4 regions of the Actinomadura sp. NPDC049382 genome follow, and region 3 is predicted to be linked to each of the others. Evidence: riboswitches for the same ligand, from Rfam matches in the RefSeq annotation. Region 3 holds a riboswitch; each other region holds the start of a gene.
What was found. Region 3 has a riboswitch for cobalamin ahead of AB0K34_RS26240 (ABC transporter substrate-binding protein). Riboswitches for the same ligand answer to the same signal wherever they lie in the genome.
Positions count from the first base shown of each region.

Region 1: linked by a shared signal. The riboswitch ahead of bluB (5,6-dimethylbenzimidazole synthase) and the one ahead of AB0K34_RS26240 (ABC transporter substrate-binding protein) in region 3 are both predicted to bind cobalamin.
Region 2: linked by a shared signal. The riboswitch ahead of cobN (cobaltochelatase subunit CobN) and the one ahead of AB0K34_RS26240 (ABC transporter substrate-binding protein) in region 3 are both predicted to bind cobalamin.
Region 4: linked by a shared signal. The riboswitch ahead of AB0K34_RS28380 (CbtB-domain containing protein) and the one ahead of AB0K34_RS26240 (ABC transporter substrate-binding protein) in region 3 are both predicted to bind cobalamin.

Region 1 covers NZ_JBFARO010000012.1:731-8,326, reverse strand. The annotation lists gene AB0K34_RS10555 (M56 family metallopeptidase) at 1-693, opposite strand, end outside; gene AB0K34_RS10550 (BlaI/MecI/CopY family transcriptional regulator) at 690-1,073, opposite strand; gene AB0K34_RS10545 (response regulator transcription factor) at 1,112-1,786, opposite strand; gene AB0K34_RS10540 (sensor histidine kinase) at 1,783-2,895, opposite strand; gene AB0K34_RS10535 (glycosyltransferase 87 family protein) at 3,029-4,207, shown strand; gene bluB (5,6-dimethylbenzimidazole synthase) at 4,104-4,730, opposite strand; cobalamin riboswitch at 4,762-4,957, opposite strand; gene AB0K34_RS10525 (NUDIX domain-containing protein) at 4,976-5,422, opposite strand; gene AB0K34_RS10520 (TetR family transcriptional regulator) at 5,419-6,057, opposite strand; gene AB0K34_RS10515 (SDR family NAD(P)-dependent oxidoreductase) at 6,188-6,925, shown strand.
Region 2 covers NZ_JBFARO010000059.1:13,629-21,224, reverse strand. The annotation lists gene cobN (cobaltochelatase subunit CobN) at 1-3,146, opposite strand, end outside; cobalamin riboswitch at 3,199-3,322, opposite strand; gene AB0K34_RS28350 (precorrin-3B synthase) at 3,394-4,494, shown strand; gene AB0K34_RS28345 (precorrin-8X methylmutase) at 4,524-5,144, shown strand; gene AB0K34_RS28340 (precorrin-2 C(20)-methyltransferase) at 5,144-6,631, shown strand; gene AB0K34_RS28335 (cobalt-precorrin-6A reductase) at 6,622-7,356, opposite strand; gene cobM (precorrin-4 C(11)-methyltransferase) at 7,341-7,596, opposite strand, start outside.
Region 3 covers NZ_JBFARO010000050.1:45,007-52,602, reverse strand. The annotation lists gene AB0K34_RS26255 (ABC transporter substrate-binding protein) at 1-380, opposite strand, end outside; gene AB0K34_RS26250 (ABC transporter ATP-binding protein) at 477-1,268, opposite strand; gene AB0K34_RS26245 (iron ABC transporter permease) at 1,276-2,382, opposite strand; cobalamin riboswitch at 2,580-2,710, shown strand; gene AB0K34_RS26240 (ABC transporter substrate-binding protein) at 2,767-3,810, shown strand; gene AB0K34_RS26235 (iron ABC transporter permease) at 3,816-4,895, shown strand; gene AB0K34_RS26230 (ABC transporter ATP-binding protein) at 4,892-5,740, shown strand; gene AB0K34_RS26225 (hypothetical protein) at 5,959-6,258, shown strand; gene dnaE (DNA polymerase III subunit alpha) at 6,515-7,596, opposite strand, start outside.
Region 4 covers NZ_JBFARO010000059.1:23,083-30,678, forward strand. The annotation lists gene cobO (cob(I)yrinic acid a,c-diamide adenosyltransferase) at 1-520, opposite strand, end outside; gene AB0K34_RS28370 (VWA domain-containing protein) at 522-2,513, opposite strand; gene AB0K34_RS28375 (CbtA family protein) at 2,727-3,479, opposite strand; gene AB0K34_RS28380 (CbtB-domain containing protein) at 3,488-3,673, opposite strand; cobalamin riboswitch at 3,710-3,855, opposite strand; gene AB0K34_RS28385 (PHB depolymerase family esterase) at 3,911-5,161, opposite strand; gene AB0K34_RS28390 (TerD family protein) at 5,367-5,936, shown strand; gene AB0K34_RS28395 (TerD family protein) at 5,942-7,576, shown strand.

The sequences.
Region 1 (7,596 bases), on a different contig from region 3:
CTCGCGCGCCGGATGGTGGTGCCGGGCCCGGTCGTCGGCGGCCATCTCGATCAGCAGCTCCACCGCGTCCAGGCACCGCCCGACCAGGTGGAACTGCGGGAACACCTGGCGCAGCGACGTGAACGGCAGCAGCACCAGGTCGTGCCGCTCGCGCGCGTGCGCGCGCTCGTGCGCGAGGACCGCGGCCAGCTCGCCGCGGTCGAGCAGCTCCAGCGTGCCAGCGCTGACGACGACCTTGTGCGAGCGGACGCCCGGCACGCAGTACGCGGCGGCGCCCGGATGGTCGAGGACGAGGGTGCCGGGCACGGACGAGTCGCGGCGCGACACCAGCGCGAGCAGCGCCCGGTGCCGCCGCCGGGCCCGGAACACCCGGACCACCGCGAACATCAGCATGACCAGCAGCACGCCGGCCAGGCTGATCGCACCGAGCAGCGCCGCGACCTGCACGGCGCCGAGGCGTGCCGCCTGGTCGTCGTAGAGGCCGGGCAGCCCGCCGAGGACGCCCTTGCGGTACGGGAGGAGGGCCAGGCCGAGCAGGGCTCCGATCGTGGCGACGCCCCAGCACAGCCCGAGGGCCTGCCAGAGCGCGATCCCGATGCGCGGCGCTCGCCACGTCCACCGGGCGCGGGACAGGAAGTGCGCCCCGCCGACGGTCCCGAGAGAGATCAATGCGAGCAGGGCGGCGCCGGTCATGCCGGTGGTTCCTTACTCGTGAGGCCCGCGAGGGTCTCCCGGATCACGTCGATCTCGTCCCGCGACACGGACCGGACGAAGTGGGCGAGCGCCGCGTCCCGGTCACCGGTCTCGTTCAGCGCGCCCAGCATCAGCTCGGTCACGTACATCTCCCGGCTCGCCACCGGGTGGTAGCGCCAGGCCCGGCCGTCGCGCTCGCGCTCCAGGAAGCCCTTCTTGGCGAGCCTGTCCAGCACCGTCATGACCGTGGTGTGGGCGAGGTCCCGGTCGCCGGCGAGCGCACGGCTCACGTCACGGGCGGTCGCCGCCTCGTGGCCGGCGTCCTCCCGCTCCCACAGGACCTCCATGACCGTGCGTTCAAGCTCTCCCAGACCCTTCACGGCTTCAAGGTTATCCGACCGATACCGAGGTCACCACGTCAGGTAGTACTACCGCCGGTAGGGGGCGCCACGAGGCCCAGCTCGTAGGCGATGATGACCAGCTGCACCCGGTCGCGGGCGGCCAGCTTCGCCAGCAGCCGGGCCACGTGCGCCTTCGCCGTGGCGACGCTGATGTAGAGCTCGTCGGCGATCTCCTGGTTCGACAGGCCGCGCCCGACCAGGGTCAGCACCTCGCGCTCGCGGCCGGTGATCCCGGCGACCTCCCGCGGCTCGGCCCGCCGCGGCGCGGCGGCGGGCTCCGGACGGGCGGCGAACTCCTCGATCAGCCGCTTGGTGACGCTGGGCGCGATCAGCCCGTCCCCGCCCGCCACGACGCGGATCGCCGCGAGGATCTCCTCCAGCGCCATGTCCTTGACCAGGAAGCCGCTCGCGCCCGCCTTCAGCGAGCCGTACACGTACTCGTCGTCGTCGAACGTCGTCAGCATGATGACGTGCGCCCCGGTGATGCGGCGGGTGGCCTCGATGCCGTCCATGTCGGGCATGCGAATGTCCATCACGACCACGTCGGGGTGAAGGGCCTCGACCAGGTCGACCGCCTCGCGGCCCGTCCCGGCCTCGCCGACGATCTCCAGGTCCGGGGTGTCGGCGATCAGCACGCGCAGCCCGGCGCGGATGAGCGGCTGGTCGTCGGCCAGCACGACGCGGACCGTCATGCGGCCGCCGCCGGCGCCGGGATGCGGGCCGCCACCCGGAACCCGCCCGCGGGGGACGGCCCGGCGGCGAACTCGCCGCGCAGCAGCGCGACCCGCTCCCGCATCCCGACCAGGCCGTACCCGGCGCCGACCACGCCGCCGCGCCCGTCGTCCGCCACCTCGATCGCGAGCTCGCCGTCGCGGTAGTCGATCGTCACCCGGCAGCGGTCGGTGCCCGCGTGCCGGACGACGTTCGTGACCGCCTCCTGGACGATCCGGTACGCCGAGAGGTCGACGTCCGGCGGAAGCGCCCGCGGCTCCCCCGTCCGGCGGATGTCGACCGCGACCCCGGCGTCCGCGGTCGCCGCCGCCAGCCGGTCGAGGTCGGCCAGGCCCGGGGCGGGGCCGAGCGGAGCGGGGTCGTCGGCGCGCAGCGCGGACAGCATCCGCCGCAGCCCGGACAGGGTGTCGCGGCTGGTGGCCTCGATCGCGCCCAGCGCGTTGCGGGCCTCCGCAGGCTGCGTCTCGATCACCCGTCCGCCCACGCCCGCCTGGATCGCGATGATCCCGATGCTGTGCGCGACCATGTCGTGCAGCTCGCGGGCGATCCGGAGCCGCTCGGCGGCGACGGCCTGCGCGGTCTCCCGCTCGCGCATCTCCTCCGCGTGCGCGCGCCGCACCCGCAGCGAGTTCCCCGTCATCCATACGACGACCATCGCCAGGACGATGGTGAGGAGGAGCACCTCGTCCGCCATCAGGAACGCGGCGACGGACAGGAGTTGCAGGACGCCGGTGACGACCGCCACGGAGCCCGAGACCCAGCGCGGGCGTGTCGCCGCGATGTAGCAGACCGCGAGATCGGTGAGCAGGATCTGCCCACCCGCGACGACGCCGTTCGGCGTCTCCGACAGGGCCAGGATCCAGGAGAAGAGCAGGATCGCGTGGGCCGGGAGGGGGTTGCGCCGCAGCAGCGCGGCGACGAGCACGGTGAGGCCGACGCAGAGCAGGATGTCCAGTTCCCGCGAGAGGAACCGCCCGGTGGAGAGGGCGAGGAACAGGACGCCGGGATAGAGCGCGGCTCCCGACCAGGCGAGAACCGCGCCGCTGAGACGGCGCACTCGGGCTGACATGCGCCGATCGTAACCGCCGGCCGTTCTCCCGCACATTGGCCCGCGGGCGTAATCCCACGGGCTAACGGGCGTTCCGCAAATGTGTGCGACGGCCCGATGCGCGAAAACCGGGCCGATCGACACCGTTATCCGCATGAAACGCTGGATACCACTGCTCTTGGCCATCGAAGTCACAGCAATAGCCGTATTCTCTATCACCTACGACTCGCTGGATTTCCGCATCTACTGGCTGGGCGGAGACGCCATAACCGACGGGACCCGCCTCTACACGGAACAGCTGGCCGACCACTGGTTCACCAACACCCCCTTCTTCGCCACCCTCTTCACCCCCCTCTCCCTGCTGCCGCTCACCCTGGCCCGCGTGATCTGGCAATTCGCCGCACTGGCCGCCTTCATATGGGCATGCCGAATCACGATGAAACTGACCGGCCGCCACGTCCCCCTCATCGCCGTCGTAGCGGCCGGCCTCCTTCTGGAACCGGTCTACCACTCGTTCTTCCTGGGCCAGGTCAACCTCTTCCTGCTGGCCCTCGTCCTGGCCGACATGCACCGCGCCGCCCAAGGCCGCCCCGCCGGAATCGCCATCGGCATCGCGACCGCGATCAAACTGACCCCGGCCATCTTCGTCGTCCTGCTCCTGCTGACGAGGCGCACGAAGGACGCCGTGACCGCCACGGCCACCTTCGCCACGTGCACCCTGCTCGCCTACGTCATCGCACCGGAAGCGTCCCGCGTCTATTGGCTGGACACTTTCTACGACACGTCCCGGGTGGGCGTCCCGTACATCAGCAACCAATCCCCCTACGGCACCCTGAACCGCATATTGCGCGGCACGGCCGAAGTGGGCGACTGGTACACCGCCATCCCGCTGACGATCGCCGCGATCGGCCTGACGATCGCCGTCCTCTGGGCAAGAAGAGGCGACTGGCTGACCGCCACAGCCGTCACAGGCGCGACCGGCCTACTGGTCTCCCCCATCTCCTGGGCGCACCACTGGGTATGGATCGTCCCCGCCCTGGCGGTGCTCCTCAGGAACAACAACCGGAAAACCGCCCTGGCCGCCTACGTCCTCTTCGCGCTCTCCCCGCTCTGGTGGACGCCGCACAACGGCCACCCACTCCAATACGGCTTCCACATCTTCCTGACCCCGATCGCCAACTGCTACCTGCTGGCCGGCGTGGCCTTCCTGACCCACATGGCGATCCGCCTCAGGACCGCCCCGCCCACCGGTCAAGGTGAACTGCGGCATCCAACTCCCGCCGCTGCCGCCACCCGTGCCGTTCGAGATCCGGAGCGGATTGCAGACGGCTGACCGGCCCCAGACACAGCCAGGCGACCGGACGAACGTCCCCCGGAATGCCGAGCAACTCACGCAGGTAAGCCTCGCGGTAGAACGAAACCCACCCCACCCCCAAGCCCTCCGCCATAGCGGCCAGCCACAAGTTCTGAATGGCCAGACAGACCGAGTACAGCCCAGCATCGGCGATCGCATGCCGCCCCAAAACCGCAGGCCCACCCCGAGCAGCGTCATACGTGACCACAACCGAAAGAGTGGACTCCAGAACCCCATCGATCTTGATCTTCCCGAACCGCTCAGCCGCATCCCCTCGCAAACCACGAGCGAACACAGCCCTCTCCCCCTGGACATGCTCATAGAAGGCACGCCGAAGCCGAACGTCCCTCACCAGAATGAAATCCCAGGGCTGCGACAGCCCCACGCTCGGCGCGGCATGCGCCGCCGCGAGCACCCGGTCGAGGACGTCCCGCGGAATGGGCGCACCGGTGAACTCGGCGCGCACATCGCGGCGGCGGTGGATGACGTCGTAAAGCTCCATGGCAGGCTCCCGCTGCGTCGGGCCGCCGCATGGCGGCCGCGTGGAGCGGGGCCGGTCTTCGGACTCCCGGATCGACGCCGGACCGCCCGCCTTCCCAGCCTTCCGGCCAGTGGCCGCGCAAACGCGCATGGACGGCAGCTCCCCGGTCACCGCGGCGGGCCCGTGCCGGATTCACACCGGCTTCCCGATTCTCCCCACGAAGGGGCACCCCGCGTCAGTTCATGCCACCGGCGACTCTACCGCCGTCAAAGCTCACGAACGAAGGCCGCATCAACGAGCCCCAGCCAAGCACCCTGGTCATCTGCGAGCGGCCGCGCCAACGGCAACGACACGAACCGGCAGGCGAACGTCAACCCCGCATCGCCCTCGTCACCATCCACCACGTGCTCCCAGGCGTCCGCCACAGAGGCACCCGCGACAAGATGAAAGAACGACGTCCGGCGAGGCTCCCCAGAACACGGATGCGGCTTCTCCTCTACGGCAACCCGCCGAACAACCGAGACATCGCTCAGCCCCGTCTCCTCAAAAACCTCCCGCAAAACCGCCCGCACCAAGCCTTCACCACCCCTGACACCACCCGCTGGCACCTGAGTCCCCGCTTCCGGCATCCCGACATGATCGAAGACGAGCAACTCAGGACCAGGGTCATACCTGATCACATAAGCGGCGACACGAATCCTGGGCGGGCTCAACCGCCAGGACCGCCCTCCGCTCCCTCAAGCGACAGCCGACCCGGCGGCGGATACGGCAACTCCGGCCGCGACTCAGCGGAAAGCCCATCAAGAGCCAACTCGAGATAACGCCGCCAAGCCTGCGGCTCATGATCCAACAGCGGCGCCGCCGTGTGCTGGATGCCGCTCAGCAGCAGGACCACATCGGTGCCGGTGACATCTGGCCGCACGGCCCCCTGCCGCCGCGCACGGTCGGTGATCTCCTCCGCGACGTCGCGGAGCCGCTGGATCGCCTCCCGCACCTGCTCGCTCTGCAGGGACGGCCGGCCGACGACCTCGCAGAACGCCCGGTCCCTGACGAAGATCTCCACCCCGGCGGCCATGAACTCCCGCAGCGCCCGCCCCGGATCGTCGGCCTCCAGCAGCGCGGTCCCGGTGCTCTCCAGCTCGTCCAGCATGCCGAGCATGATCGCCGCCAGCAGGTCGGCCTTGGAGGAGAAGTGCCGGAAGACCGTGCCCTTGCCCACCCCGGCGCACTCCGCGATCTCGCCGATGGACACCTCGACCCCGCGCTCGGCGAACGTCCGAGCCGCCGCGTCCAGCAGCAGCCGACGGTTCCGCACCGCATCACTGCGCGACGGGACGCTTTTGGCCATGCGCCACTCCTTCCTACAGCGACCACTCTACCTAAGGTGACCAATCGGTCCGCTTATGAGCTCTCTAAGGTGACCGCCCGGTCCGCTTACGGACCGGCCGGAGCGCAGACCGCACATCGAAGGGAAAGTCATGAACGACAAGCTCGCCGGAAAGACCGTCCTGGTCACCGGCGCGTCCTCAGGCATAGGCGAGGCAACCGCACTGGCCCTGTCAGCCGCAGGCGCGGACCTGGCCGTCGGCGCCCGCCGAGCCGACCGCCTGGCGACCCTCGCGGACAAGGCACCAGGCGAGGTACTTCCCCTGAACCTGGACGTGACAGACCAGCAGTCAGTGCAGGCCGCAGTAGCGGCGACCGTTGAACACTTCGGCGGCCTGGACGTCCTGGTGAACAACGCCGGGGTAATGCTCAGCGGCCCGATCGCAGGCGCCGACACCACCGAATGGACCCGCATGGTCGAAACGAACCTGCTCGGCTCGATGTACGCCGTCCACGCGGCCCTGCCGCACCTGCTGAAGAGCAAGGGCACCGTCCTCCAGGTCTCCTCGACGTCAGGACGGATCGCATCAGCGGGCGGCGCCGTCTACGCCGCGACAAAGTTCGGCATCAACGCATTCTCCGAAGCACTCCGGCAAGAGGTGACCGCCCAAGGCGTCCGGGTGGTGATCGTGGAACCGGGCTTCGTCTCGACCGAACTGGCCGACCACATCTCCGACCCGGCAACCCGGGCAGCCGCACAGCAGATGGCCGCGTCCATGCGCACCCTCCAGCCCGAAGACATAGCCAACGCCGTTGTGTACGCCCTCACCCAGCCGGAACACGTAGCGGTCAACGAAATCCTCATCCGCCCAACCGACCAAACCCGCTAGCCAAGCCCCCTCCCTCGTACACTTCCACGCCGCGCAACGGGCAAGCACCTGCGAACACGCCCCGTCGACCAAGGCGGCAGCCGCCCAGGCTGCGGACGCCCCAGGCCATGCAAACGGCACGACCGTCCCAGCCGCAAGCGCTCCACCTGCCCGTGACTGGCGGTTTTACAAGCCCAGAGGGCGACACGGGACGCGCCGGTTCGGCTGGCCGGTCGCCTCCCTTCCGGCCTACGACACTGATCCGAGAGCGTGCGGACGCGTTGCCGTGGAGGGTCTACAAATCCCTGGCGGATCCCTCGGTGACTCAGGCAGGGGCGCGCCCCTGCGAACTCACACGGCCCGACCCCGCCAGGGCAGTCGGCCGGATCGGGGGATGAAGCCAGGCCCGTGTCGGTGTGATGGCCCGGCGCAGGCTATCGATCACACGCCTGAGGCCAGGCAGCGAGCAACTAGAACGAAAGCGTGCGCCAGCCCATCATGTGGCCCTGCCCCAACAGGCGGGCAACCCGGCTCGTTGACGGCCCAGACCGGGCAGGTGATACAGCCGGGCGCGGGGCGGCGCTCACGCGGCCTTGTCCCAGCACGACAGGCGACCAGGCCAGGGGACGACTCTGGGCCCCTGCGAGTGGAACGACGGCTGGGCTTGGGCCGGTCGAGGACACGGCCTTAAC
Region 2 (7,596 bases), on a different contig from region 3:
AAGTAGTCGTCGGAGTCGGCGATGTCGTGCTCGCGGGTGTCGACGTTCTTGGCGGCGACCGCGATACGGCGGTAGGCGCTCTCCATGTCGTCGCGGGCGGGCACGCCGTCGAGGTCGCGGCCGTAGGCGTGGCCGCCCCACACCGCGTACACCTCGGCGAGGTCGGCGTCGTCGCGCCAGTTGCGGCTGTCGATGAGCGGCAGCAGCCCCGCCCCGTACGCGCCGGGCGGCGACCCGAAGATGCGGCGGGCGGCGCGCCGCTCGTCGCCGTGCTCCTCCCGGTCGGCCCGGACGTGGGCGCGGACGTGGTTGGCGGAGTCGGGCTCGTCGAGGCCCGCGACGAGCCGGACGGCGTCGTCCAGCATGGCGACGACGTGCGGGAACGCGTCCCGGAAGAAGCCGCTGATGCGGACGGTCACGTCGATGCGGGGCCGTCCCAGCTCGGCGAGGGGGATCGGCTCCAGGGCGGTGACGCGGCGGGACGCCTCGTCCCAGGCGGGGCGGACGCCGAGCAGCGCGAGCACCTCGGCGACGTCGTCCCCGGCGGTGCGCATCGCGCTCGTCCCCCACACCGACAGGCCGACGGAGCGGGGCCATTCGCCGTGGTCGGCGCGGTAGCGGTCCAGGAGGGAGTCGGCCATCGCCTGCCCGGTCTCCCAGGCGAGGCGGCTCGGGACGGCGCGCGGGTCCACCGAGTAGAAGTTGCGGCCGGTCGGCAGGACGTTGACGAGGCCGCGCAGCGGCGACCCGCTCGGCCCGGCCGGGATGTAGCCGCCGTCCAGCGCGTGCAGGACGTGGTCGAGCTCGTCGGACGTGCGGGCCAGCCGGGGGACGATCTCGGCGGCGGCGAACTCCAGCACGCGGGCCACGAGTTCGCGGCGCTCCTCGGGGATCTGCCGGGCGGCTTCGGCGACCGCGTCCACGGCCCAGCCGGCGTCCTCCATGGCCTGGACGAGGCCGCGGGCGGCGGTCTCGGCGGCGTCGACGGCGGTGAGGGCCTCGGTGCCGTCCTCGGTCAGGCCGAGCGCCTCGCGCAGGCCGGGCAGCGTCTCCCGTCCCGACCACATCTGCCGGGCGCGCAGCATCGCCAGCACCAGGTCGACGCGGGCCGCGCCCCGCGGGGCCTGCCCGAGGACGTGGAGGCCGTCGCGGATCTGCGCGTCCTTCACCTCGCACAGCCAGCCGTCCACGTGCAGGAGGAAGTCGTCGAACTCGGTGTCGTGCGGGCGGTCGTCCAGGCCGAGGTCGTGGTCGAGCTTCGCGGCCTGGATCAGCGTCCAGATCTGGGCGCGGATCGCGGGCAGCTTCGCCGGGTCCATCGCGGCGATCGTCGCGTGCTCGTCCAGCAGCTGTTCGAGGCGGGCGATGTCGCCGTAGGTCTCGGCGCGGGCCATCGGCGGGACCAGGTGGTCGACGAGGACGGCGTGCGCGCGGCGCTTGGCCTGCGTCCCCTCCCCCGGGTCGTTGACGAGGAACGGGTAGATCAGCGGGACGTCGCCGAGCGCGGCGTCGGTGCCGCACGACGCCGACATGCCCGCCGCCTTGCCCGGCAGCCATTCCAGGTTGCCGTGCTTGCCGACGTGGACGATCGCGTGCGCGCCGAACTCGTCCGACAGCCACCGGTAGGCGGCCAGGTAGTGGTGGCTGGGCGGCAGGTCGGGGTCGTGGTAGATCGCGATGGGGTTCTGCCCGAAGCCGCGCGGCGGCTGCACCATGACGACGACGTTCCCGGCGCGGAGCGCGGCGAGGACGATGTCGCCGTCCTGGACGAACAGCTGCCCGGGCGGCGGCCCCCAGTGCAGCTCCATCTCGCCGCGCAGCTCCTCGGGGAGCGTCCGGTACCAGCGCTCGTAGGACGCGGCGGAGATGCGGACCGGGTTGCCCGCGAGCTGCTCCTCGGTGAGCCAGTCCTCGTCCTGGCCGCCGGCGGCGATGAGCGCGTGGATCAGCGCGTCGCCGTCCAGGTCGCCGGCGGAGCCGTCCGCGGAGTCGCCGACGCCGGGGAAGCCCTCGCCGAGGTCGTGGCCCGCGTCGCGGAGGCGGGCCAGCAGCCGGACGGTGCTCGCCGGGGTGTCGAGCCCGACGGCGTTCCCGACGCGCGAGTGCTTGGTCGGGTACGCCGACAGCATCACGGCGACGCGGCGCTCGGGGGGCGGGGTGTGCCGCAGGCGGCCGTGCCGGACGGCGATCCCGGCGACGCGCGCGGCCCGCTCCGGGTCGGCCCGGTAGACGGTGAGGCCGTCCTCGTCGATCTCCTTGAACGAGAACGGGACGGTGATGATGCGGCCGTCGAACTCGGGGATCGCGACCTGCGACGCGGCGTCCAGCGGGGACAGCCCGTCGTCGCTCGCCTCCCAGTCGGCGCGGCTCGTGGTGAGGCACAGGCCCTGCAGGATCGGGACGTCGAGCGCGGCGAGGGCGCCGACGTCCCACGCCTCGTCGTCGCCGCCGGCCCCGGCGGTCGCGGGCTTGGACCCGCCCGCCGCGAGGACGGTCACGACCAGCACGTCCGCCCGGCGGAGGGTGTCGAGCAGCTCGGGTTCGGCGGTGCGCAGGGACGAGCAGAAGACGGGCATGGCCTGCCCGCCCGCGTCCTCGACGGCCGCGCACAGCGCCTCGGCGAACGCGGTGTTCCCGGCCATGTGGTGGGCGCGGTAGTAGAGCACGCCGACGACGGGGCCCTCGGTGGTGCGGGGCTCGCGTTCGAGCCGTCCCCACGTCGGCGTGGCGGCCGCGGGCGCGAACCCGCGCCCGGTCAGCAGCAGGGTGTCGGTGAGGAACGCGTGCAGCTCGGCGAGGTTGGCGGGCCCGCCGTGCGCGAGGTAGGCGTGGGCTTCGGCGCACACGCCGCCGGCGACCCCGCCGCTGAGCCGGGACAGCTCCATCAGCTCGGCGTCGGGGGCCTGCTCGCCGCCGAGGACGACGACCGGGCGGGGGCCGGCGAGCAGCGCGTCGAGCCCGTCCTCCCAGGCGCGCCGGCCGCCGAGCAGCCGGACCACGACGAGGTCGGCGCCCTCGGTCAGGCCGGGCAGGTCGGCGGCGGTGAGCCGGGCGGGATTGCCGAGGCGGTAGTCGGCGCCGGACGCGCGGGCGCTCAGCAGATCGGTGTCGGACGTCGACAGCAGCAGCACGGTGCCAGCGGACACGGCCGTTCCTCCCCTGGGGTCCTCGCCCCGGTAGCGGGTGTCGCGACGGCAGGAGTCTCCTGGCTCCCGGATCGATGCTCGCCCCGGCCTTCCCGTCCGTGCGGACAGTGGCCTCAAGCGGGGTTCGCTCCCCGGTCACAGTGGCGGGACCGCGCCGGATTCACACCGGCTTCCTCCCATTGCCATCGCCTGGGGAGAAGAGTACGGCAGCGCGGCCCGCCCGCAAAGTGTGGTTAACATCCTCCCCGTGCCGATTGCCAGACCGCACGCCGACGCGTGCCCCGGTGCGCTGCGCACCCACGACGCCGCCGACGGATCGCTGGCGCGCGTCCGGGTGCCGGGCGGCGCGGTGTCGTCCGCGCAGCTCGGAGTGCTCGGCGCCGCCGCCCGCGAGCTGGGCCGCGACGTGATCGAACTCACCTCGCGCGGCAACGCGCAGCTGCGCGGCGTCCGCGATCCGGCGGCGCTCGCGGCGCGCCTGGAGGCGGCGGGGCTGCTGCCGTCGCCGTCCCACGAGCGGGTGCGCAACATCGTCGCGTCCCCGCTCGGCGGGCGCGGCCCGCGCGGTGTGCTGGTGACGGATCCGCTGGTCACGGCCCTCGACCGGGCGCTGTGCGCGAACCCGCGGCTGGCCGGTCTGCCGGGCCGCTTCCTGTTCGCGCTGGACGACGGCACCGGCGACGCCGCCGGCCTGGACGCCGACCTGACCTACGCGCCGGACGGCCTCCACATCGCCGGGACGCGGGTCTCCCTTCCGGCCGGTGACGCGGTCGCGCTGCTGGTCGCGGCTGCGGAGGGATTCCTCGACGTCCGGGGGGACGCGTGGCGGGTGGCGGAGGTGCCGGACGGCGCGCGGCTCATCGCCGGGCGGCTCGGCGCGAGCGCGGAAGAGCCCGGCGCGCCTCCTGAGCCCCGGCCGCCGCACGCCGGGGTCGTCCGGCAGCGGGACGGGCTCGTCGCGCTGGAGGTCGTGCCGCCGCTCGGGCGGATGTCGGGCGCGCAGGCCGAGGCGCTCGCCGGGGTCTCCGGCAGCGTGCGGATCACGCCGTGGCGGAGCGCCGTGCTGCGGGACCTGGCCTCCGGCGAGGCCGGAGAGGTCGCGGCGGTGCTGGCTGAGGCGGGTTTCGCGGTCGACGCCGCGTCGCCGTGGGTCGGCGTCACGGCCTGCACCGGGAGCCCCGGCTGCGCGAAGTCGCGCGGCGATGTGCTGGGCGCGGCGCGGCGGTGGGTCGCCGGGCTGGAGCGCGCACCCGAGACGCCCGTCCACTGGACGGGATGCGAGCGGCACTGCGGGACGCCCCGCGGTCCCGTCGTGTTGAGAACGGCCGAGTCGGCTGAGAACGGCTGAGTCGTGCTGAACATGCTTGAGGAGCAGCGGTGATGGAGTACGTCCGGGACGGCGCCGAGATCTACCGGCGGTCCTTCGCGACGATCCGCGCGGAGGCCGACCTGTCGGGCCTGCCGGACGACGTCGCGCGGGTCGCGGTGCGGATGATCCACGCCTGCGGGATGACCGACCTCGTCCGGGATCTGGGCTGGTCGCCGGGGGTGGTGGCGCGGGCGCGGGCGGCGCTGCTCGACGGCGCGCCGGTCCTGTGCGACGCGCGGATGGTCGCGTCCGGTATCACGCGCGCGCGGCTGCCGGCGGGCAACGACGTGGTGTGCGCGCTGGGCGAGCCGGAGGTGCCCGCGCTGGCGGAGCGGCTCGGCACCACGCGCAGCGCGGCGGCGCTCGACCTGTGGCTGGACCGGCTGGAGGGGTCGGTCGTGGCGATCGGCAACGCGCCGACCGCGCTGTTCCGGCTGCTGGAGCTGGTGGCGGCGGGCGCGGGGCGTCCGGCGGCGGTGCTCGGGATCCCGGTCGGGTTCATCGGCGCGGCCGAGTCGAAGGAGGCGCTCGCCGCGAGCGGGCTCGACCACCTGGTGGTGCGCGGGCGGCGCGGCGGCAGCGCGATGACGGCGGCGGCGGTCAACGCCATCGCCAGTGAGGCGGAGTGATGGCGGGACGGCTGTTCGGCGTGGGCGTCGGCCCCGGCGATCCGGAGCTGGTCACGGTGAAGGCGGCGCGGCTGATCGGCGAGGCGGACGTGGTCGCCTTCCACTGCGCGCGGCACGGCCGCAGCATCGCCCGGTCGGCGGCCGAACCCTACCTGCGGGACGGCCGGATCGAGGAGCAGCTCGTCTACCCGGTGACGACGGAGACGACCGCCCATCCGGGCGGCTACCAGGGCGCGCTCGACGACTTCTACGCCGACTGCGCCGCCCGCCTCGCCGCGCACCTCGACGCGGGCCGGACGGTCGTGGTGCTGAGCGAGGGCGACCCGCTGTTCTACGGGTCCTACATGCACCTGCACAAGCGGCTCGCTCCGCACTACCCGGCCGAGGTGGTGCCCGGCGTGACGTCGGTGAGCGCGGCGTCGGCGGCGGCCGGGCGTCCGCTGGCGGAGCGGGAGGAGACGCTGACCGTCCTGCCGGGGACGCTGCCCGGCGACGAGCTGGCCGAGCGGCTGCGCGCGGCGGACGCGGCGGCCGTGCTCAAGCTCGGCCGGACGTTCCCCAAGGTCAGGCAGGCTTTCGAGGACGCGGGCCGGCTCGGCGACGCCTGGTACGTCGAGCGGGCGTCCACCGGCCGGCAGCGGGTCGCGCCGCTCGCCGAGGTCGACCCGGCGGACGTCCCGTACATGTCGCTCGCCCTGCTGACGAGCCCGGCGGAGCGGTCGTTCGAGGCGCCGCCCCCGGCCCGGCCGGAGGGCCCCGGCGGGGTGTGGGTGGTCGGGCTCGGCCCGGCGGGACGGGCCTGGCTCACCCCGGAGGCGCAGGACGTACTCGCGTCCGCGACCGACCTCGTCGGCTACGGCCCCTACCTGGACCGGGTGCCGCCGAACCCGCGGCAGCGGCGGCACGCGTCCGGGAACCGGGTGGAGGCCGACCGGGCCCGGCACGCGCTGGCGCTCGCGCGGGACGGGGCGCGCGTCGCCGTCGTCTCGTCCGGCGACCCGGGCGTGTTCGCGATGGCGGCGGCGGTGCTGGAGGCGGCGGCCGACGACGCGTTCGCGGACGTGCCGGTGCAGGTCGTGCCGGGGCTGACGGCGGCGCAGGCCGTCGCGGCGCGGGCGGGCGCGCCGCTCGGCCACGACTTCTGCGTGCTGTCGCTGTCGGACATCCTCAAACCGTGGGACGCGATCGCGCGGCGGCTGTCCGCGGCGGCCGCGGCCGACCTGGTCGTGGCGCTCTACAACCCGTCGTCCAGTCGGCGCAGGCACCAGCTCCCGGCGGCGCGGGACCTGCTGCTGGAGCACCGCTCCCCCGAGACGCCGGTGGTGATCGGACGCGACGTCGGCGGCCCCGAGGAGAGCGTGGCGGTGACGACGCTCGGCAAGCTCGACCCGGAGCGGGTCGACATGCGCTGCCTGGTCATCGTGGGGTCGTCCACCACGCGGGTCACCGACAAGGGCGTGGTCTACACGCCGCGCCGCTACCCCTGAGCCCAGGCGGCGGCCGCCGCCACGTCGTGGGTCGTCCGGACGCCTTCGGGGGGCGGCGGCCGGTCGACCATGACGACCGGGATGCCCGCGTCTCGGGCGGCGGTGAGCTTCGCGCGGGTCATGGCGCCGCCGCTGTCCTTGGTGACCAGCACGGTCAGGCGGTGGGCGCCGATCAGCGCGCGCTCGCCGTCCACGGTGTAGGGGCCGCGCGCGAGCAGGACCTCCACGTTGGACGGGACGGGCGGCTCCGGCGGGTCCACCGACCGGGCGAGGAACCACGCGTCGGCGCGGGCGGCGAACACCGGGATGCTGCGGCGGCCCGTGGTGAGGAACGCGCGGGCTCCTGCGGGCAGGGCCTCGGCGGCGGCCGGCAGGGACGGGACGCGGTGCCAGTCGTCGCCGTCCCCTTCCGTCCAGCCGGGGCGGCGCAGCGCGAGCAGCGGCACGCCGGTCAGCCGGGACGCCCGCGCGGCGGAGGCGCTCATCCGCTCCGCGAACGGGTGCGTGGCGTCCACGAGGCGGTCGGTCCGGTGGTCGCGGAGCCAGGCGGCGAGCCCTTCGGCGCCGCCGAACCCGCCGACGTGCACCTCCCCCACCGGCAGGCGCGGGTCGGTGACGCGCCCGGCGAGGGACGACACGACACGGACGTCCGGGCGCGCGTCCGCCAGCGCGGCGGCGAGGGCGCGGGCCTCGGCGGTGCCGCCGAGGATCAGGACGCGCCGCACGCCCGGTCCCGGCCCGCGCTGTAGAGGTGGCTGTCGGGGAACGCCGACGCGGTCAGCACCCGGCCGACCACGATCACGGCGGTGCGCTTCACCCCGGCCTCCCGGACCAGCCCCGCGATGTCGGCGAGGGTGCCGCGCAGCACCAGCTCGTCCGCGCGGCTGGCGCGGGCGACGACCGCGACCGGGCAGTCCGCGCCGTAGTGCGGCCGCAGCTCGGCCGCGACCTCGTCGATGCGCTGG
Region 3 (7,596 bases):
GGGATGCCGGCCGCGGCGAGCGACTCCCGCGTGACGCCCTCCGGCAGGCCGAGCAGCAGGTCGGGCTCCTGCGCGATGATCGCCTCGGTGGAATCCTCAGGTGCCCGTCGGAGCCGAGCCGGTCGGTGAGGGACGGGACCTTGGCGACCGCCGCGAGGGTCTGCTCGGAGTAGTACTCCGGGGGGAACTTCCCGGCCCGCGAGCCCAGCCGGTCCAGGACGCCGAGCGAGGACAGGTACTGCAGCGGGGCACTGTTGACGATCATGGCGCGGGTGGGCGCCCTGTCCACCCTCACGTCCACCCCGCAGTTCTTGACGGTGAGGGGGTAGCTCACGGCCGTGCCGCCCCGGCCGTCCGCCTCCGGGCCGGCCGAGCCGCATCCGGCCAGCGCGGCGGCCAGCAGTCCGGCCCCGGCCCAGGCGAGGAATCGCTTCATCTGGCGCATCGCTCCTTGCGGTGGTCGTCCGGCGTTCTGGTCAACGGGTGGTCGGGGACGGCGCGGCGGCCGCGGCGTCGAGCGGGTGGAAGAGGAACTGGATGCCGCGGGAGGTCTCCAGGCGTTCGACGCCGACGCCGTAGACGCCTTCGAGGAGTTCGGGCGTCAGGACGTCGGCGCACGGGCCGTGCGCGAGGACCCTGCCCCGCTGGAGGACCAGGACGTCGTCGCAGTACCGCGCGGCCAGGTTGAGGTCGTGGAGGACGATGACCGTGGTGATGCCGAGCCCGCGGACCATGGCGAGCAGTTCGTGCTGGAACCGGATGTCAAGGTGGTTGGTCGGCTCGTCGAGCACCAGGTGCGCGGGCTGCTGCGCCAGCGCGCGGGCGATCATCACGCGCTGCTTCTCGCCGCCGGACAGCCGGACGAAGATCCGGTCCGCCAGGTGCCGGGCGCCGACCCTGCGCAGCGCGGCCGCCGCGATCCGGTGGTCGTCGGCGCCGTTGCGGGAGAACGTCGACTGGTGCGGGGCCCGGCCGAGCATGACCATGTCGGCCACGGTCATCGGCAGGTCGCCTCCCGGCTCCTGCAGTACGACGGCGACCCGCCGGGCGAGTTCGCGGTGGGGCACGGAGTCCAGGGGGCGCCCATCGAGCAGCACCTGCCCGCTGCGGGGCGGCACGATCCCGGTGAGCATCCGGACCACGGTGGTCTTGCCGCTGCCGTTGGGACCGAGCAGCCCGAGGACCCGGCCGGATTCGGCCCGCACGTCGATGTCGCGCACCACGGTCGTCGCGCCGTAGGCGTAGCTGAGCCCGCGTCCTTCGATCATGGCTGTCTCACTCGCTTCCGGCGTGCGGGCGGCGGACCAGGATGAGCAGGAACGGCGCCCCGACCAGCGCGGTGATGATGCCGATCGGCAGTTCCTGCGGGCTGAGGACCATGCGGGCGGCCAGGTCGGCCCACAGCAGGAAGGTCGCACCGATCAGTGCGGCGACCGGGACCGCCCTCCGGTGCGTGGCCCCCACGATGCGCCGCGCCAGGTGCGGGATCACCAGCCCGACGAAGCCGATGCTGCCCGACGAGGCCACCAGCACCCCGACCGCCAGCGACACCAGGACCAGCAGCACCAGGCGGAACCGCGCCGGCGCGACGCCCAGGGTGTGCGCGGTCTCGTCCCCGATCGCGAGCGCGTCCAGGCGGCGCCCCCACAGCGTGAGCAGGGCGGTCACGAGGACGACGGCCGCCACGACCACGAACAGCGGCGCCGACCAGTGCGCGAGCGCCAGCGTGCCCAGCAGCCAGAACAGCACCGACCGCGACCCCTCGGCCGAATCGGACGCGAAGATCAGGAAGCTGGTCAGCGCGTAGAGCGCGTAGCCGACGGCCACCCCGGTCATCAGCAGCCGGGTCGAGGTGATCCGCCCGGCGACGCGGGCGATCACGAAGACCAGCAGCGCGGCGGCCAGCGCGCCCAGGAACGCCGCGATCTGCAGCGCGTGCTCGCCCCAGCCCGCGCCGAACCCGAACAGGATCGCGGCGGCGGCTCCCGTCGAGCCGCCGGAGTTGACCCCCAGCAGGTACGGGTCGGCGAGCATGTTGCGCACCATCGCCTGCAGCGCCATGCCGGTGACGGCGAGCCCGGCGCCGACCGCCGCCCCCAGCAGGACGCGCGGCAGCCGGACCCGCCACACGATCGAGTCGTGCGCCGGTCGCCAGGTGACCTCGGCCGGGGCGCCGATCAGGTGGTGGCCGACGACGTCGAGGACGGTCGCCGGCGGCACCACCACCGCGCCCGTCCCGACCGCCGCGACGGCCGTGGCGAGGAAGACCGCCAGGAGCCCGAGCAGGAGCAGCAGGTACCGGCGCCGGCGGGAGGACGCGCCCAGGTCGTCGAGGTCGGGGGCCACGGCCGCGGCGGACGGGGCCACCGGTGACGGAGTCATGCATCCCCTCAGTTATTGCAAGTTATATGCAGTAACTAAGAACATGCAGTAGTGATCTGTCAAGGAAGATCATCGTGTGACGAACCGCTCATCGGAGGCCGACCGGCGCAAAGGGCCCGGCGGACCGGGCGGGCGCCCGGCCGGGGACCGGGCACGCGCGCCGCATGTGTCACGATGTGCGGAGTAGGCGACGGCGGAACGAGGAAGCCGGTGCGAATCCGGCGCGGTCCCGCCACTGTGATCGGCGAGCGGATCCCGAACCATGCCACTGCCCGCGCCTGCGGGTGGGAAGGCCGGGACGAGCGTTGACCCGAGAGCCAGGAGACTCACGCGGTCGCCTCCTCGGAACAACTGGGGCGGATCTCCCCAGGGAGGAGGGGCTGTATGCCCATGGGTTCAGCGTTCCCCGCACGGCTGCGCGAGTCCGCGCCGGTAAGGGCGACGCGGGCGCGCGGTAGGCGGGCCCTGGCTTCGCTGATGGCACTGGTGCTGCTGTCGGCCGGATGCGGCGGCGCGGCGGGCACCGCCGACGGGCAGGCCGGCGCGGCGCCTCCCGGCTTCCCCGTGACGGACGCCAACTGCGGCGTGACCACCACCTATCAGCGGCCGCCGCAGCGGGCGGTCTCGCTCAACCAGCACGCGACCGAGGTGATGCTGGCGCTCGGCCTGGAGAAGTCGATGGTCGGCACCGGCTACCTCGACGACGCGGTCCTGCCGGAGTTCCGGCGGGCCTACGACGGGGTGAAGGTGCTCTCCAAGGAGTACCCCTCCTACGAGACGCTGCTCGCGGCCGAACCCGACCTGGTGTACGGGGGCTGGACGAGCGCCTTCGACGAGAAGGAGGGCCGCGGCCGGGCGGCGTTGCGGAAGGCCGGCATCGCCACCCGCCTGAACATCGAGGAATGCCCCGAGGGGCCGGTGACCATGGCCACCGTCGAGCAGGAGATCCGGACCGTCGCGAAGATCTTCGGCGTCCCGGACCGGGCGGAACGCCGGCTCGCCTCGATGCGCGCCGTCCTGGACGGGGTGAAGCGCAGGCTGGCGGGCGCTGCCCCGGTCAAGGTGGCCGTCTACGACAGCGGCGACAAGACCGTCTTCACCGCGGGCGGCGCCGGGATCGGCAACGAGATGATCCGGCTCGCGGGCGGCGCCAACCTGTTCGCCGACGTGGACAAACCGTACGGGGACGTCTCGTTCGAGCAGTTCGCCGAGCGCGCGCCGGACGTCGTCCTCATCTACGACTACGGCGAGCAGTCCGCCGAGGACAAGAAAACGTTCCTGCTGCGCACTCCCGCGATCAAGGACGTCCCCGCCATCAAGAACCGGCGGTTCGCGGTGCTGCCGCTGTCGTCCACGGTGACGGGGGTGCGCGTCGCGGACGCGGTGGACTCGCTGGCCCGGCAACTGCATCCGGACCGCTTCGCGTGACCGGCCTGGCCGAGGCCCGCGGCTCCGGCGTCCGGACGGCGCCGGCCGCGCCCGGTCCGCGCCGCCGGCTCCCCTACGCGCTGGTGCTGGCGCTGCTGGCGGCGCTGGTGCTGGCGGCGGCGACGGCCGGGATCGCGGCCGGCTCGGTGCGGCTGCCGCCTGGGCAGGTCTGGGGCATCCTGCTGCACCGCCTGCATCCGGCGCTGGCCGACCCGGCCTGGCCGCCCGTCCGCGAGACGATCGTGCTGGACGTCCGGCTCCCCCGCGTGCTGCTGTGCGGGGTGGTCGGCGCGGGCCTGTCGGTGTGCGGGACGGCGCTGCAGGCGCTGGTGCGCAACCCCCTCGCCGACCCGATGCTGCTCGGGGTGTCGTCCGGCGCGACGGTCGGGGCGGTCCTGGTCGTGGTGCTGCACGTGGCCTGGTTCGGCATGTTCTCGCTGCCGCTGGCCGCGTTCGGCGGCGCGCTGCTCGCGCTGCTCCTGGTGTACTCCCTGGCCCGCTCCGGCGGCCGGATGACGACCGTGCGGCTGGTGCTGGCCGGCGTCGCGACGGCGGAGGTGCTGTCGGCGGTGGCCAGCTACCTGATCATCACGTCCGACGACCCGCGCGGGGCCGAGGCGGCGCTGCGCTGGACGCTCGGCGGACTGGCCGGCACCACCTGGACCGTCCTGTGGATCCCGGCGGCCGCGGTGCTCGCCGGGACGGCGGTGCTGCTCGGGCTGTCCCGGCCGCTCAACCTGCTGCTGGCCGGGGAGGAGGCCGCCGCGTCCCTCGGCCTGGACGTGCACCGCTTCCGCGCGGCCGCGTTCGTGCTGGTCGCCCTGATGATCGGCACGGTCGTCGCGGTCAGCGGCTCGATCGGCTTCGTCGGCCTGATCATGCCGCACGCCGTCCGGCTGCTGGTCGGCGCCGACCACCGCCGCGCGCTGCCCGCCGCGGCGCTGCTCGGCGCGGCCTTCCTCATCGCCGCCGACCTGGCCGCGCGGACCCTGATCAGTCCCGAGGAGATCCCGGTCGGGATCCTCACCGCCCTGGTCGGCGGGCCGTTCTTCCTGTACCTGATGCGCCGGAGGGCGGCCCGATGACCCCGGCGAGCGCCGCGCCCGGAAGCCTGCGCGCCGAGGAGGTCTCGGTCGTCATCGGCGGGCGCCCCCTGGTCGACCGGGTCTCCCTGACCGCGGCCCCGGGCGAGGTCGTGGGACTGGTCGGCCCCAACGGCGCCGGGAAATCGACGCTGCTGCGCACCTTCTACCGCGCGCGGCGTCCCACCTCCGGGCGGGTCCTGCTGGACGGCGACGACATCTGGCGGATGCCCGGCAAGCACCTGGCCAGGCGGCTGGCGGCCGTCCTCCAGGAGACTCCCGGCGACTTCGAGCTGACCGTCCGCGACGTCGTCGCGATGGGACGCACCCCGCACAAGCGCGCGTTCCAGGGCGACGACGCCGCGGACCGCGCCGTCATCACCGAAGCGCTGGCCGAGTTGGAGGCCGCGCACCTCGCCGACGCGCCGTTCGACCGCCTGTCGGGCGGTGAGAAGCAGCGCGTCCTGATCGCCCGCGCGCTCGCCCAGCGGACCGGGACGCTCGTGCTGGACGAGCCCACCAACCACCTCGACCTCCGGCACCAGATCGACGCGCTGCGCCTCGTCCGCCGCCTCGGCGCCACCGCCGTCATCGCGCTGCACGACCTCAACCTCGCCGCCGCGCACTGCGACCGCCTCTGCGTCCTGCACGCCGGACGCCTGGTCGCGTCCGGGACGCCCGCCGAGGTGCTGACCCCCGGCCTGCTCGCCGAGGTCTACCGCGTCGACGCCGACGTCCGCCCCCACCCCCGCACCGGCCTCACCCAGGTCACCGCCCTCCCCGAGCAAGGCGCCCGGCCGCGTGGCACGACGTCCACTCCGGTAGGCCCGCCGCAGAACATCATGTGACCAGCAGTGATCAAGTCGGAAAGGCTTAATGGCGACTTTCCGGCGTAGTTGATCTAGTCATGGATGGGCGAGGGTGTTACATTGCTAAAACGTTCCCACAGAAGGGACGGCCACGGAAATACGATGACTCAATCGCCACTCGGCGGGTTACTCAATCGACCGCCCCGGCAATTGAGCAACGCCGCCGCCGTCCCCATCCGCCGGCGAAAGGAAGAGCGATGAAGAAGACGACCGCTTCCGTGCTGGTCGCGGGGCTGACCGCGGCCGCCGGCCTCGTGGCCACCTCCCCCGCCCACGCCGACCCGACGTTCCCGTGCGGAGTCTCCTACGCCAGGCAGGGCGACGGCACACTGTCGCTGCACTACCACAACTGCACGAGCGGGACGCAGAAGCGCAAGCCCTTCAGCGCTCTCTACGGCAGTCTGGGGAGCTGCAAGACCGTCTATGCCGGCAAGACCGTCGGCTGGATCATCCCGACCGACGACCACCCCGAGACCTGGTCGGTCATCGCCTGCTGAACGGGCGTTCTTTCCGGCGCGGACAGCCCCGGAGTAAAGCACACGCCGTCGCCATAACTGCGGCTTTTCAGCTCCCTGCGTGAGAATTGCCGCACGCGAGCCGAACAAAGAAAAGAGAGTCGACGCGGCTTTTGCAGCGCCTTTCGCAGCCTGCACGAGCCGAGTTCTGACTCTGCCGGTTCGAGCAAAGCCGCCTCCGACCGCCCAGGGACCGGTCGGAGGCCGGCCGCCGACTCAACAACTCACTTCGCCTCGGCTAGGTGTGAGACCCGGGGCCGAGCAGAGCCTTGATGTCACCGTAGAAGGCCGGGCCCGGAGCGACCTGGAAGGGGCGCAGGTCGAACAGGACGCTCTTGGGCCCGTGGCGGTGCAGGAAGAGGTGGACGGGCGTGCGCCCGGGGTGGGCCGTGAGGGCCTGCTTGAGCTCCTGGACGAGCCGGGGGTTCAGGCGGTCCTCATGGACGTGGATGACGACGGGCGGTTCGGTGGCCGCCTGGGAGAGGTCGAGGGTGACGATGTCCTCCCCGTAGACGCTGAGCACCTCGTCGCGGACGTTCGTCCGGCCGCGCACGGAGATCACCCGGTCCTCGGCAAGGGTCTGCCCGTACAGCGTGTAGGTCTTGGGGAAGATGAGGCATTCCACGGCGGCGTCGTGGTCTTCGAGGGTGACGATCGCCCACGGGTTGCCCTGCTTGGTGACCTTGCGCTGCAGGCCGGAGATGATCCCCGCCACCCGCACGGACGCGTCGGCGCGGGCTGAGGCCAGCAGGTCGGCGATCGTGGTGTCGCGGTTGGCCTCAAGGATCGGTTCGGCGCCGTCCAGGGGGTGGGACGACACGTACAGCCCGAGCATCTCGCGTTCGAAGGCCAGCAGGGTGCCGCTGTCCCATTCCTCCTCGGGGACCTCGACCGCGAGGGTCCCGGCGGCCTCCGTGGACGCGCCGAAGAGCGAGTCCTGGCCGCGGGCGGCGTTGCGTTTCAGGTCGATGACCGCGTCGACGGCCTGCTCGTGGACCATGAGCAGGCCCTTGCGGCGGTGGCCGAGGCCGTCGAAGGCGCCCGCCTTGGCCAGCGACTCGATGACCCGCTTGTTGCAGACGCTCTGCGGGACCCTGGCCAGGAAGTCGTTGAAGCCGCCGTAGGCACCGCCTTCCCGGCGGGTGCCGACGATGGCGTCCACGACGCCCGCGCCGACGTTGCGGATCGCGCCCAGGCCGAAGCGGATGTCGTGCCCGACGGCGGTGAAGTCCAGTTCGCTCTGGTTGACGTCGGGCGGCAGCACCTTGATCCCCAGGCGGCGGCAGTCGGCCAGGTACACCGCCATCTTGTCCTTGTCGT
Region 4 (7,596 bases), on a different contig from region 3:
CCCCGACCAGCGCGTCCGGCGCGTCCCGCCCGGTGACGACGACATGCTGGACGCCCGGCCGGGCGGTGAGCGTCTCCACCACGTCGTCCACGTCCAGCCAGCCCCACTTGAGCGGGTAGGTGAATTCGTCGAGCACATAGAAACGGTACGTCTCCGCGGCGAGGTCCCGCTTGATCTGCGCCCAGCCCTCCCGCGCGTCGGCCGCGTGGTCCTCCTCGCTGCCGGGCCGCTGGATCCACGACCAGCCCTCGCCCATCTTGTGCCACGCGACCGGCCCGCCCTCGCCGCTGTCGCCGAGCACCCGCAGCGCGCGCTCCTCCCCGATGCGCCACTTCGCCGACTTCACGAACTGGAACACCCCGACCGGCCAGCCCTGGTTCCACGCCCGCAGCGCCATCCCGAACGCCGCCGTCGACTTCCCCTTCCCCGGCCCGGTGTGGACGATCAGCAGCGGCCGGTTGCGGCGCTGCCGGGTGGTGAGTCCGTCGTCGGGGACGGACACGGGCTTCCCCTGGGGCATCTCAGGCCGCCTTCCTGTGCTCGCGCACGATTCCATCGAGTTCCCGCAGCGGGACGAGCCGCGCGTCCATCCGCACGGCGAGCCGGCCCGCGAGGCCGAGCCGGACCGGGCCGTCCTCGCAGTCCACGACGATCCCCGCCGTCCCGGCGAGCAGCCCGGCCGCCCGGTCCACGTCGCCGCCCGCGGTGGCGCGGCCGTCGGTGACGACCACGACCAGCGGGCGCCGCGCCGGATCGCGCAGCCGCTCCGCCCGCAGCACCTCGGCGGCCCGGACCAGCCCCGCCGCCAGCGGCGTCCGGCCGCCGGTCGGCAGCGCCCGCAGCCGCGCCGCCCCCGCCTCCACCGACGACGTCGGCGGCAGCACCACCTCCGCCGTCCGGCCCCGGAACGTGATCAGCCCGACCTTGTCGCGGCGCTGGTAGGCGTCCAGCAGCAGGCTCAGCACCGCCGTCTTCACCGCCGTCATCCGGCGCCGCGCCGCCATCGAGCCGCTCGCGTCCACGACGAACAGCACGAGGTTGCCCTCGCGCCCCTCCCGCACGGCCTCCCGCAGATCCCCCCGCCGCAGCACGAGCCCCGAGCCGGACCGGCCCCGTTCCCGCTGGTGGGGGGCGGCGGCCAGCAGCGTCGCCACCAGGTGCGGATCGCGGACCCGGTCGGCCGGACGCCGCGCCCCGGTGACCCGTCCCCGCGCCGTCCGCGCCCGCGACCGCCGCCCGGCGGCACCGTCACCGACCCCGGGCACCTCCAGCCGAGGCACCGCATGCGGCGCCTCCGCCGCCACGACCCGCTCACCCCCGCCGCCAGTGGAGGTGTCATCCCCCGGCGAGCTGGTCTCACCGGGCGTCCCGTCACCTCTCGGCCCGTCATCCCGGGGCCCGTCATCCTGCGGCCCGTCCTCCCGCGGCCCGTCGTCCTGCGGGCCCTCATCCTGCGGGCCGTCGTCCTTCGGGCCGCCGCCGGGCGGGGGCGGCTCGTCGGGGGAGGAGCGGTCCAGAAGGTCGTCGAGCAGCGACTCGTCCAGGCCGGGCGCGTCGAACGGGTCGCGGCGGCGCCGGTGCGGCAGCGACAGCCGGGCGGCGGCGCGGACGTCCTCCTCCGACACCTCGCTCCGGCCCCGCCAGGCCGCGTGCGCCATCGCGGCGTTCGCCGTGACGATGTCGGCGCGCAGCCCGTCCACCTCGAATCCCGCGCACACGGCCGCGATCTGCTCCAGCCGCTCGTCCGGCAGCCGGACGCCGCCGAGCCGCGCGCGGGCCTCCGCGATCCGCGCGGCGAGATCGGACTCGGCGCCGGCCCACCGCGCCGCGAACGCCTCCGGGGCAGCGTCGAACGCCAGCCGCCGCCGGACGACCTCCGCACGCTCGCGCGGCTCCCGCGACGCGGCCACCTCCACCGTCAGCCCGAACCGGTCGAGGAGCTGCGGCCGCAGCTCGCCCTCCTCGGGATTCATCGTCCCGACCAGCAGGAACCGGGCCGCGTGCCGGACCGACAGCGACTCGCGCTCCACATAGCAGGTGCCGAGCGCGGCGGCGTCCAGGAGCAGGTCCACCAGGTGGTCGTGCAGCAGGTTCACCTCGTCGACGTACAGGACGCCCCGGTGCGCCGCCGCGAGCAGTCCCGGCTCGAACGCCTTCACGCCCTCGGTCAGCGCCCGCTCCACGTCCAGCGACCCGGCGAGCCGGTCCTCGGACGCGCCGACCGGCAGCTCCACCAGCGCGGACGGCCGCCGCTCCGCCGGGCCGCCCGGCTCGTGCGGGCCGTCCGGGCAGGACGGGTCCGGCGCCGCCGGGTCGCACGCGAAGCGGCAGCCCGCGACGACGTCCACGGCGGGCAGCTGGGCCGCGAGCGCCCGCACGATCGTCGACTTCGCGGTGCCCTTCTCACCCCGCACCAGCACCCCGCCGACGCGCGGCGAGACGGCGTTGAGGAGCAGCGCCAGCTTCAGGTCGTCCAGGCCGACGACGGCGCTGAACGGATACAGGGCGGTCAAGGAACCACCTTCCGGTTGACGTGGACGACCCGCCGACTGCTCGGAGCAGCGGCGAGCCGCGTGGTGGACAGGGGCGCGAGCTCGAAGCGGCCGACACCGGCGGCACCCAGGCCGCCGACGCCACGTGCCGGACGAACAGCCCCCGTGGGGCGGGCACCCCATTCAGGCAGGCACCCCGTTCAAACAGGCGCCCGGTTCAAGCAGGCGCCCCGTTCAAGCAGGTACCGGGGCGGGACGACGGGCGGCCCGGTCGCAGGCCCACCCGAACAGCGCGCCGAACGACGCCCAGAACACCAGCTGCGTCCCGAGCGAGGTGATGCGGAACTCCCACAGCAGCGTGGCGGGGAACCCGTCGGGCACCTCGTCCACCCCCGGCAGCAGCAGCGACGCGACGGCCACCGGGACGACGAAGGCGAGCACGGCCGCCGGCCACCGCGCCCACGGCCCGCCGGGCACGCGCCGCGCCGTGGTCACCGCGATCGCGGTCGCGAGCAGCCCGACGCCGATCATCGCCAGGTACAGCAGGGTGCGGCCGTTGATGGTCTCGGGATCGCCCACCGCGGGCGGGTTCGCCGGATACTTCAGGAACGGGACGAGGATGACGGCGGCGAAGCCGGTCCCGGCGGCGGCGAGCGCGAGCCCACCGTCCGACTCCGGACCGACCCGCCCGCGCAGCCCCGCGTAGACGAGCGCGAACACGCCGCCGACGGCGACCCCGTACAGGCCGGTGGCGAGGAACAGCCCGGCCTTCTGCGTGCCGCGGCTCACCTCTTCCTCGTGAGCGTGCCCCTGTCCACCGTGCCCCTGTCCACTGTGCTCGTGAACATGCTCGTGGGCGGCGGCGGCGTTCTCCAGTGCGATCGCCTCGTCGATGCGCGGCTCACCGGCCGCGAAGGCGAAGACGCCCGCGACGAGGCCGGCCAGCAGGCCCAGAAGAAGGCCCCTGACCAGCAGGGTGCGTACCATGCGGCGGCCTAGTGGCAGGGCACGGCGAGCAGGTGCCGGCCGTCGTGCATCAACTCGTGCAGGTAGCCGCCCGCCTGCGACACGGCGCCGTTGTCCATCAGGACGAGGTAGCCGATCAGCAGCAGCACGGGCACCGCGAGCAGCCACGGAGCGATTCGGGGAAGGGGGATGGTGCGGGCACTGAGCGTGCTCACGGAGCCTCCATGAGGGATCTAGCGCGTCCCGGACAATGAGGTCGCGGCCACCCGAGCGACCTGGCTCCCGGGATCGTCGTCCCGGATACAGTGGCGCGTCCGCACCGGCATCTCACCGGATTTCCCTCGGGCAACCGTGAATCAAGCGAACCGTACGGGCCGCCCGGACCGCTGTCAACAGCCCGGTGTCCGGCCCGTGCGGAGCGGGGGCGGGCCGCCCCGCACGGGCGCGAACCGTCAGGAGGCGGCGCAGGCGGCGCCGTTGAGCGTGAACGCGGACGGCGCGCCGGTGCCGCCGGTGTGGGTGGCCTGGAAGCCGATCCCGACGGATCCTCCGGCGGGGATCGCGGCGTTGTAGGACACGTTCGTCGCGGTCACCGCGCCGCTCGTCGGCCGGTAGGCGGCGCCCCACCCGGAGGTGATCGTCTGCCCGGCGGGGAGCGTGAAGCCGAGCGTCCAGCCGTTGATCGCCGCGGACCCGGTGTTGGTGATGGTGATGCTCGCCACGAGCCCGGTGTTCCACGCGTTCACCGCGTAGGAGACGGCGCAGTCGCCGTCCCCGGGCGGCTCGGTGGTGCCGCCCTGGTCGAGGCCGAAGAACTGGATCGCCCGCTGCGCCATGCCGGACGCCAACAGGTTGTGGCCGACGCCCTGCAGGGAGTACGCCTCGACCTTGTCTCCGTAGCGGGTGCGGGTCCAGCCCTGCTGCGGCTGGTCGGTCGAGGTCGGCGTCGTCGACAGGCCGTGGACGTTCGTCCACTGGTCGATCTCCTCGCCGAAGTTGGGGTAGCGCAGCGTGTCGTCGGCGGTGCCGTGCCACAGCTGCACCCGCGGCCGGGTCCCGGAGTAGCCGGGGTAGGCGGAGCGGGCGATGTCGCCCCATTCCTGCGGCGTCTTGAGGACCGTCCCGTTGGCGCACGCGCTGTTCCAGCCGGAGCCGTCGGCGGTGGCGAAGCAGCCGTCGGGCACCCCCGCGAACGCCGCGCCCGCGGCGAACACGTCCGGGTAGTTCGCCAGCATCACGTTCGTCATCATCGCGCCGGACGACACCCCGGTGACGAACACGCGCGACGCGTCCCCGCCGTACCGCTGGAGCGCGTACCGGACCATCGACATGATCCCGACCGGGTCGCTCCCGCCGTCGCGCCGCAGCGCCTGCGCCGACGACACGTCGAAGCAGCTTCCGCTGCGCGTCGCGGACGGGTAGACGACGACGAACCCGTACTGGTCGGCCAGCCGCGCGAACTCCGTGCCCGAGTACATCGCCGGCCCCGACCCGGTGCACCAGTGGATCGCCAGCAGGACGGGAGGCTTCTCCTGGACGCGGTCGGGGATGTACACGTGCATTCGCAACCCGGTCGGGTTCGTCCCGAAACTGGTGACCTCCGTCAAGGCCGCCGCCGAGGCCGGCGGCCCCACGAGCACCGCCGCCGCCGCGACCAACACGCCCATCAGCACGCCTAAGACCCGCAGCAGTAAGACCCGCACCAGAACCACCCTTTTCCCGATCACAATTCGCAGGTGGAACGTCACTATGCGGCGGCGCGCGCGGAATGGACAAGCGACCTTCCACCGGTTTCACGGGCGGAACCGGGAACGAGGTGACAACACGGCGGGCGGACTGGAAGGCTTTGCGTCCGGGCCGGCGCACTCTCGGGTCAGCGCGGCACAGGACGGCGAGGAGGCGACGGCTGTGACGGTGTCGATGGTGAAGGGCCAGCGGATCTCGCTGGAGAAGCCCGGCGGCGCGCTCAGCATGGTCCGGATGGGCCTGGGCTGGGATGCGGTGAAGAAGAAGGGGTTCTTCGGCTCCCGTGAGCGGGACATCGACCTCGACGCGTCCTGCGTCCTGTTCGCCGACCAGAACCTCGCGGACGTCGTCTACTTCGGCAAGCTCGTCAGCGACGACGGCTCCGTCCGGCACACCGGCGACAACCTGACCGGGGCGGGCGACGGCGACGACGAGTCGGTCATCGTCGACCTGAACCGCCTCCCGGTGCACGTCACCTCGCTGGTGTTCACGGTCAGCTCGTTCAACGGCCAGACGTTCAACGAGGTGGAGAACGCGTTCTGCCGGCTCGTCAACGAGATGGACGGCGGCGAGCTCGCCCGGTACACGCTGACCGGCGGCGGCGCCCACACCGCGATGGTCATGGCCCGCATCTACCGGCACGGCGGCGCCTGGAAGATGAACGCGATCGGCGAGCCCTGCCACGGCCGCACGTTCCAGGACATGCTCCCGGCGATCGCGGCCCACGCCTGACGCCGATGACCGAACTCGCCCGCGGCGCCAACGCGGCACTGACCGCCCGGCGGGTGACCGCGACGGTCTCCAGCGCCGTGCCCGTCGACGTCAGCGCCCTGCTCGTCGGCCCCGACCTGCGCGTCCGCTCGGACGCCGACCTGGTGTTCTTCAACGCCCCGCAGGCGCCGGGCGTCCGCTGGTCGGACGCCGGCGGCCAGCGCGTCGACCTCGACCTCGACGCGGTCCCCGCCGAGGTCGCCGCGGTGCTCATCGCGGTCAGCCTCGCCGGGGGCACGTCGTTCGGGGCGGAGCCCCCGCGGGTGCTGCTGACCGCCGACGGCGCCGCGGTCGCCGCGTTCACCGTCCCCGGCCTCGGCCCCGAGCAGGCGATCATCGGCCTGGAGGTCTACCGCCGCGCCGGCGGATGGAAGGTGCGCGCGGTGGGCCAGGGCTACGCCGGCGGCCTCGCCGAACTGGTCGCCGCGCACGGCATAGAGGTGGACGACCCGGGGCCCCCGCCGCCCGCAGAGGCACAGTCGGTACAAGCCCCGCAGCCGCCGCCCGTCCAGCCGCAGCCCGTGCGGCCGCCGTCAGCGGCCGCACCGCCGCCGGTACCGCCGCCGGTACCGCCTCCGGCGCCGCCGCCCGATTCGGAGGTCGACTACCTCGAACGCTGCTGGCTCGTCTGGGAGGACGCGAGCCGCTCGCTGGCCGCGTTCCGCGCCGCGACCGAGCACGCGCTGACCGTCCGCAACGAGGAGATCGCCGGGCGGCGGCCCCGCGGCCGCTTCGACGAGCTGATGGCCACCGCCGACCAGCGGCTGCGCGCCGACGCCGCCCAGCTCCGCGACGAGCTGGCCCGGGTGGAGCCGCACGTCGAGGCGGAGGTCGCGCCGTTCGACGCGCCGTCCTGGCTGACCTGGCGGCCCCGCACCGACCTGGCCGGCGGCGTGCTGCTCGGCCGGCTGTCCACCGCCGAGCTGCCGGACCTGCGGATCCCGCTCGTCCTGCGGCTGCCGTGGCGGCGCGCCGTGTGGATCTCCCAGGGCACCATGCCGGGCGACTCCACCGCCTACGCCTGGTCGCTGGCGACCCGGTTCCTCGCCGCGGCCCCGCCGGGGCTCGTCGGGCTGGACGTCGTCGACGCGCCGGGCCTGTCGGGCGCGGGCTGGCTGCAGGGCTTCGACCCGGCCACGTCCGCCCGGCTCCTCGGCGGCGGCGTGGCCGTCGGCACCGGCGCGGCCGAACGCGTCCGCCGCCTGCTGGACCTGGTCGACCTGCGCCGCATCGGCGGCGGCGACGACCTGCCCGGCGGCGGCCCGCCGATCCGGCTGGTGGTGATCCTCGACGCCGGCGCCGCGCTCGACGGCGACGACGCGCACGGGCTGCTGCGCCTGGTGGAGGACGGCCCCTCGGCCGGCGTCCCGGTGCTGCTGGTGGAGACCGACACCCCGGCCGCCGAGTCCGTGCGCGCCGTCCGGCTCCGGCAGGCGTGCAACAACCTCCCGTCCAGCGCGGACGCCATCGCCGACTCGTGGGTCGGCACGGACTGGACGCTCACCCCCGACGTCCTCCCCGACGCCGCCGGCGCGCAGGCCCCCGCCCTGTTCACGCACGTCCTCGGCATGCACGCCCGCGCCCTCGCGTCCTACGACTGACACGCGCCCCCGGCGGTGAC